One region of the Paenibacillus gansuensis genome, then DNA from elsewhere that is predicted to be linked to it. Evidence: predicted binding sites of a transcription regulator. Region 1 holds the regulator's gene; the other holds the start of a gene.

Region 1 (3,425 bases):
CTTGTCGATGCAGTTATCCCCAAGCTGATAGAGGCTAAGGAACATTGGGATAAGCTGACAGAGCTGCTGTATGCGATCATGGCCGGGAACACATCTCAAGATGCATCCCAAGGGGAAACCGGACAACTGGTACTTCGGATCAAGAAGGACCATCTTCCGGAAGAATGGGATACACTGGCATCCATTGAGGATAATTTGTATTTGGAGCTCAATGACAGTGTCAGGAAATTAGAGAAACTGGTCTCGGAATTGAAGGAAGACGAAGAATCCGACCTGTATCAGCCTGCAGTAGACCTTACCGGAACGTTAAGGGATTTGGCTGCTGCTAAAGATAATATACGCTCTTTTATGAAGCTCAGCGAGCCGGATCATGTGTATTGGCTGGAAGCGAACTCGTACTACAAGAGCAAATCCTTGCAGTTGATGGCTGTGCCGGCTGATGTGAGCTCGCAGCTTAGAGAAAGGTTCTTTGAACCGAAACACAGTGTCATTATGACTTCGGCTACCCTCTCGGTGGATAAATCCTTCCAGTATGCCTCGGAGCAGCTAGGTCTGGATGCGATGGCCGCTACCGATAAAGTGAGGACGAAGCTGCTGGCGTCGCCGTTTAATTACCGCAAACAGGCGCTGGTCTGTATCCCGCGTGATTTCCCTGGTGTTCGGGGTCCTGGCGGTGAGGCTAAATTCATTGAAACTCTTGGAGGCTCTTTGAAGGAAGTTGCTCTAGAGACGAAAGGCAGGATGCTGGTACTCTTTACGTCCTACAGGATGCTCAAACAGGTTCATCAAGCGCTGAAAGACGAATTGGCCGGTCACGGCATCCAAGTGCTGGGGCAGGGAATTGACAGCGGCAACCGTTCGAAACTGACCCGCATGTTCCAGGATAGTCCTGCGGCAATCCTTCTGGGAACCAGCTCGTTCTGGGAAGGTGTGGATATTCCAGGTCAAGCATTAAGCTGTCTGGTCATCGTCCGTCTTCCGTTTCAGCCGCCGAACCACCCGCTTGTTGAAGCCAAGTCGGAAATTTTGCAGAAGCAAAACAAGAACCCGTTCATGAAGCTTTCGGTACCGCAAGCGGTTATCCGGTTCAAGCAAGGATTCGGACGTCTTGTGCGCACGGCATCGGATAAAGGGATTGTGATCATATATGATACAAGAGTACTTGATACCTACTACGGGAAACATTTTTTGTATTCCCTGCCCGGTCCCAAAATTGAACATATGAGTTTAAAACAATTGGTGCCAAGAATACGTACTTGGCAGGAAACCGGGGAGTAACCGAAACGGTAATGGGACGAGTGAGAACCATGGGAAGTTGCAGTACTATGCAGGGGGGAAACTAAGTTGAAAACACCGAAAATTTCAGAAGCGGTAGTGCGAAGGCTGCCGGTCTACCTGAGGTTCCTGAACGAACTGAAAGCGAATGAAGTGTTGACCGTTTCTTCTCAGGATCTCGGCCAGAAGCTGGATTTGAACCCGGCACAGATCCGTAAGGATTTAGCCCATTTCGGTGAATTCGGCCGAAAGGGAATCGGGTATGATGTGTCTTACCTGATTGAGAAAATAAGGGCTATCCTCAAGCTCGACCGGGTGATGAACGTTGCGTTGGTGGGGGCCGGAAACTTGGGCCGTGCTTTAAGCAATTATAATGCCTATTTGAAAGACAATATGAAAATCGTAGCCATATTCGATAATGTGCCTTCCAAAGTGGGAGAAACGGTTAACAACCTTCAAGTACAGCCAATGAGCGAATTGGCGTCCACGGTTAAGAACAGGGAAATCAGAATCGGGATTATTACTGTTCCCGCTGCGGAAGCTCAGAATGTAGCAGATAGTTTCGCGGCTGCGGGAATCGAGGCCATCCTGAATTTTGCACCTGTCATATTGAAGGTTCCTTCCCATATCAGGATTCATCACGCGGATTTCACCACGGATTTGCTGAGCCTGGCATATTACATTGAAGAAGAAGAGGAGCACGAATAGAATTTGGATAACAAACCCCCTGGACTCGCGGATTGAGCAGGGGGTTCCCTCTTTTGCAGGCTGTCATACCGTAAAATTGGATAAAGCTGCTATGAATTTGCGTTATGTTGCAAAACGCTGGTGAACCATGTAGAGTTAAAAACAGGATAGGAAGCTTCCATGAAAGGAATGGATCGATTGACGAAGCGATTATGGATCCGCAATGCGGCCATCATTACTATGGATGAAGAAATGCCTTTTATCCAGGGGCATTTGATTACTGAAAATGACAGAATTACCTACATAGGGACAGAAGCGCCGGAAGATCAAGGGCAATTTACAGAGATTGTGGACGGAACACACAAAGTGATTATGCCCGGCCTTGTAAATACGCATAATCATGCGGCCATGTCTTTCCTGCGCGGTTATGCCGACGACTTGAACCTCCAGGTATGGCTGCAGGAGAAAATGTGGCCGATCGAAGGAAAGTTCACAGCTCTTGATGTAAAATGGGGAACAGCTCTGTCGGTGCTTGAGATGCTCAAAGGCGGCACGACCACTTTTGTGGATATGTACGACCATATGGGGGAAGTCGCCAAGGTGGTCGAGATGTCCGGTATGCGCGGATGCCTTACCCGCGGCGTGATCGGACTTGTACCGCCAGAGGTGCAGCAAGCGAAGCTGGAGGACGCTGTGTCCTTTGCCAAAGAGTGGCATGGCCAAGCGGGCGGGAGAATTACAACGATGATGTCGCCTCATGCTCCGTATACCTGCCCGCCTGATTACATCGAGAAGATCGTGCAGGCTGCACATGATTTGGATTTGCCAATCCATACGCATATGTCCGAATCGCCGGGCGAGGTGGAGCAGAATGTGAAGCAGTACGGGGAACGTCCAGTAGAGCATCTTCGCAAACTCGGTGTTTTCGGGCGGCCGACATTGGTTGCCCATGCCGTGCACTTGACGGATGAAGAGATCGATGTGTTGAAGCAGTATGACGTCCGCGTATCCCACAATGCGGGGAGCAACCTGAAATTGGCGAGCGGCATTGCCCGCGTTCCTGACCTGCTTAGGGCAGGCGTGCTGGTATCGCTTGGAACAGACAGCTCTGCCAGCAACAACAATTTGGATATGTTCGAGGAAATGAGGCTTGCCGCCTTAATTCATAAGGGCGTTTCAGGCGATCCGACCGCTGTCCCGGCAGGTACGGCTCTCCGGATGGGCACTGCGGACGGTGCGCGTTCGATCTGGCTGAATGATACAGGCATGCTCAAGGCCGGTATGAAAGCGGACTTTATTGCCTTGGATGCCGATCAGCCTCATTTTTATCCCAAATCAAATTTTATCTCTCACATCGTATACTCCGCATCCGCTAAAGATGTTACCGACGTATGGGTGGACGGAGAGCAGTTGGTAAGGAAAGGAATTTGCCTGACTCTTGATGAAGAGCAGGTAAAATATGA
Region 2 (3,425 bases), on a different contig from region 1:
GTTCGCTTCGATCTTTTGTCCGTCTTTCAAAGTAACGACGTTGCCGCTCACTTCGGTAATCGCAAGGCCAATCAGGAACTTCACGCCGCGGCCTTCCAAAGAGGATTGGGCACGGGCAATCAGATCGTCGGAGAAGACAGGAAGAATTTTCGGACCTGCTTCAACCAGGTTCAAGGAAATATCGTTGTAGCTTACGCCGTACTTTTTGCAGATGCCAGGCAATTCGTCAGCCAGCTCACCAACCAGCTCAACGCCGGTAAGTCCGCCGCCGCCGATGACGATGGTAGCGTCCGCTTTGTCTTTGGACACGCTGTATGCTCTTACGCGGTCTTCCACATGAGTGTAAACGCGGTGAGCGTCCGCAACGGATTTCAACGTCAGGCTATTCTCCTGCAGGCCTGGAATGCCGAAGTAGTTCGTTTCGCTGCCCAGAGCCAGAACCAGTACGTCATATTGGTACCAAGTGCCGCCGCTTACGACGACTTTCTTGTTCTCGACATCGATGGATTCCACGTTGCCGACTTTTACGTTTACGTCTTTGCCTTTGAGCAGTTTGTTCAGCGGAAGGGCAACCGCCTTTTCATCCACATTGCCTGCTGCCAGACGGTGAAGTTCAGTAATGATTTCGTGGGAAGGCACACGGTTCACAACCGTAATGTCAGCTTCCTCTGGCGTTAAATGTGCGCGTGCGGCAAGAGCTGTCAACAATCCGCCGTAGCCGCCGCCTAGAATTAGAATATGCTTGCTCATGTTCGTCCTCCGTTCCGGTCGGTTCGACCTTATGATTGTTGTTGTTTTCTTTCGTGCACGATATCCAGGAAGGCCTGGCTGAAACGAAGCATCTTCTGAAGCTCAGGATCCTTAAGCAGTTTCAGCATGCCGAACAATCCGATCGTCTGGTCGCTTTGCTCGGCGCGGTCGTTTGCTTCGATCGCAGCGGAGGCAAGGTGTTTCACTTTCTCCTCCATTGGTTTCACAACTTCCATGATGCCGCCGACAGTGTCTTGAATCAGTACGCGGTCGTTAGCCACTTTCGTAGCGAAGTCGTAAGTTTTCGTAAGCAGCGTCATCATTTCGGTCAGCTTAGGCAGCTGCTCCACCAACGCCGTAAGGGATTCTTGAACTTCCGGCTTCAGCAGCTGGTCCAGCACGTCTTGTTTCGAAGCGGCTGCTGCTGCAGTAACGTCCAGTTCTTTCTGTGCAGTAATTTCTGACATAACCGATATTCCTCCTTAATAAATGTGGTAACAAAGTGAGTTAACGTGCAGAGGAGTCCAGGGTATATCACCAAAAGTGAAATGTTTCACAAACTTGCATGGAACAGTTCCGAAGCTCAAGTGCCGCAACCCATATCTCGTTATAGTGTTTATTGTATACCTTATCACGCGGATTTGCATGTGAATTGGAAAACTTGTCATCGAAACATTTTTTCGCTATGAAAAAATTTTCTTATCAGTCGGAAGCAATCAGGTTTGTTATGGATAGCTTTCCAAAAGTTCGGGAATTTATACGTGGAGAGGGAGTTCGCGGGACGGGAATCCTCGTAGTTGAAGCGTAGTCCTCTGGTATGAGTGGAGGTCCCCTTATTATGGTAATGAATTTCGTTAAAGTGCTGCCGGATTTCCTTATTTCCGGTGAATTTAGGGGAGGACGTAAAGAAACGACACTAATTTTCCTTAATCCGCACGTGTGACGACGCGAAATGGAAAAACAGTGTCGTTCAAATGGTTGGCTGCTGAAAAACACCTTAAATAAGGTAATTGGTTAGCGGAATAAGGAACATAGTTACCATTTTGGCGGAAGTGAGGGGTGGAAGGTGTAACATTATCGTGCCGATGTTAGTTACAGAAACTTGCGGTGCAGCTTTTTCCCGTCATAGGTGAACACAGCGCGTTTGTCTTCTACCACTGTTTCCAAGTGGACGGATTTGCCCCAGATCTGGTACACGTGCGGAAGGGTGCGCTCCATGTACTTGAGGTCCAGCTCCACGCCTTCATACTGGTGGTACATGTACAGCTCGCCGTTACGCAGGAAGTCTCCATCCTGCACGACGAGGTAAGGGAAACCGCCGTTGACGCGGGAGTAGACGAGCTGATCGCGGATGTTCTCCCATGTTTTGTCGGTGATTTTCCACTCGGGGCCTTTTTTCTCGAAAATGTACAAATCCAGGTCTTTCACCAGATCCTTCGTCATGTAATTACGGATGAAGGACAAGTCCGAATCGTTCTCGCGGACCTCAAATATTTTCTCGCGGCCTCTGCCGGGCTGACGCTTGAAGCGCTCCCGTTCCTCCTCGGTAGGGGAATCCCAGCGGCGTTCGATATCCTCGAATATTTTCAGGCCCAGATAATAAGGGTTCAGCGTATGCCGGGACGGCTGCACGACAGAGGAGTTGAGCTTGGCGTATTCTATCGTTTCTTCCGTAGTCAGGTCCAGCTCGCGCAAAATCCGCTGATGCCAGTAGGAAGCCCAGCCTTCGTTCATAATCTTGGTCTCGAGCTGCGGCCAGAAATAAAGCATCTCGTCCCGGAGCATAGTCAAAATATCACGCTGCCAAGGCTCCAAAACCGTAGAGTACTCCTCAATGAACCATAGGATATCTTTTTCGGGATGGGGCGGAAAGCGCTTTTGATCCTGCGGGCGCTCTTCATCTTCCCCTGAAGTATCCAGTCCCCAAATGTCGTCGTAAGGCGTCGATGCTTTCGGGGAAGGCTTATCTTTGCGGTTCATCAGGTCAACGTAGCGTTCTTTTTCCATATGATAGGGCTTCACGATGGTCGGATCCACATGCTCCTGGATGGACAGCACCGCATCGATAAATTCTTCCACCGCCTCGGAACCGTACAGCATCTCATACTCGCGCACACGCTCGGCGGTAGCGGACATGCTCTCCACCATGTTGCGGTTCGTTTTGGAGAAGCGGGCGTTGTTCTTGAAAAAGTCGCAGTGTGCCAGGACATGGGCTACGATGAGCTTGTTTTGGATGAGGGAGTTTCCGTCGAGCAAAAAGGCATAGCATGGGTTGGAGTTGATGACCAGCTCGTAGATTTTGCTTAAGCCGAGGTCGTATTGGGTTTTCATTTTATGGAACGTTTTGCCGAACGACCAGTGGCTGAACCGCGTCGGCATGCCGTAAGCGCCAAATGTGTAAATGATATCCGCAGGACAAATTTCGTAACGCATCGGATAAAAATCCAGGCCGAAGCCCTCCGCAATCTCCGTAATTTCCGCGATGGCGTACTCCAGGTCTTTAAACTCGCTCTCCTGCATGCCGTAACCTCCATCTTCTTCTAAAGGGTCTGTATCTATGTATATTAGAGGAGGGCGGGGGATATGAGGAGAGATGATGCGGAAGCTTAGAACTTCAAGATGTTTTTCCCCGTACTTGAGTAGACAATGTACTCCAAAGCAGTTTTCAAGGACGC

The links. Region 1 encodes Rex, which represses fermentation and respiration genes when NADH is low (regulators of the CRP and FNR family bind a similar motif). Its sites were predicted from a motif close to TTGTGAAATATTTCACAA; they were not measured.
Region 2: the regulator Rex is predicted to act here: its motif matches at 1,292-1,309, upstream of ACFSUF_RS14395 (DUF1641 domain-containing protein).

What each region holds. Positions count from the first base shown of each region.
Region 1 covers NZ_JBHUME010000005.1:486,695-490,119, forward strand. The annotation lists gene dinG (ATP-dependent DNA helicase DinG) at 1-1,278, shown strand, start outside; gene ACFSUF_RS06405 (redox-sensing transcriptional repressor Rex) at 1,345-1,983, shown strand; gene ACFSUF_RS06410 (amidohydrolase) at 2,203-3,425, shown strand, end outside.
Region 2 covers NZ_JBHUME010000008.1:461,764-465,188, reverse strand. The annotation lists gene ACFSUF_RS14400 (NAD(P)/FAD-dependent oxidoreductase) at 1-750, opposite strand, end outside; gene ACFSUF_RS14395 (DUF1641 domain-containing protein) at 780-1,217, opposite strand; gene ACFSUF_RS14390 (SpoVR family protein) at 1,843-3,270, opposite strand.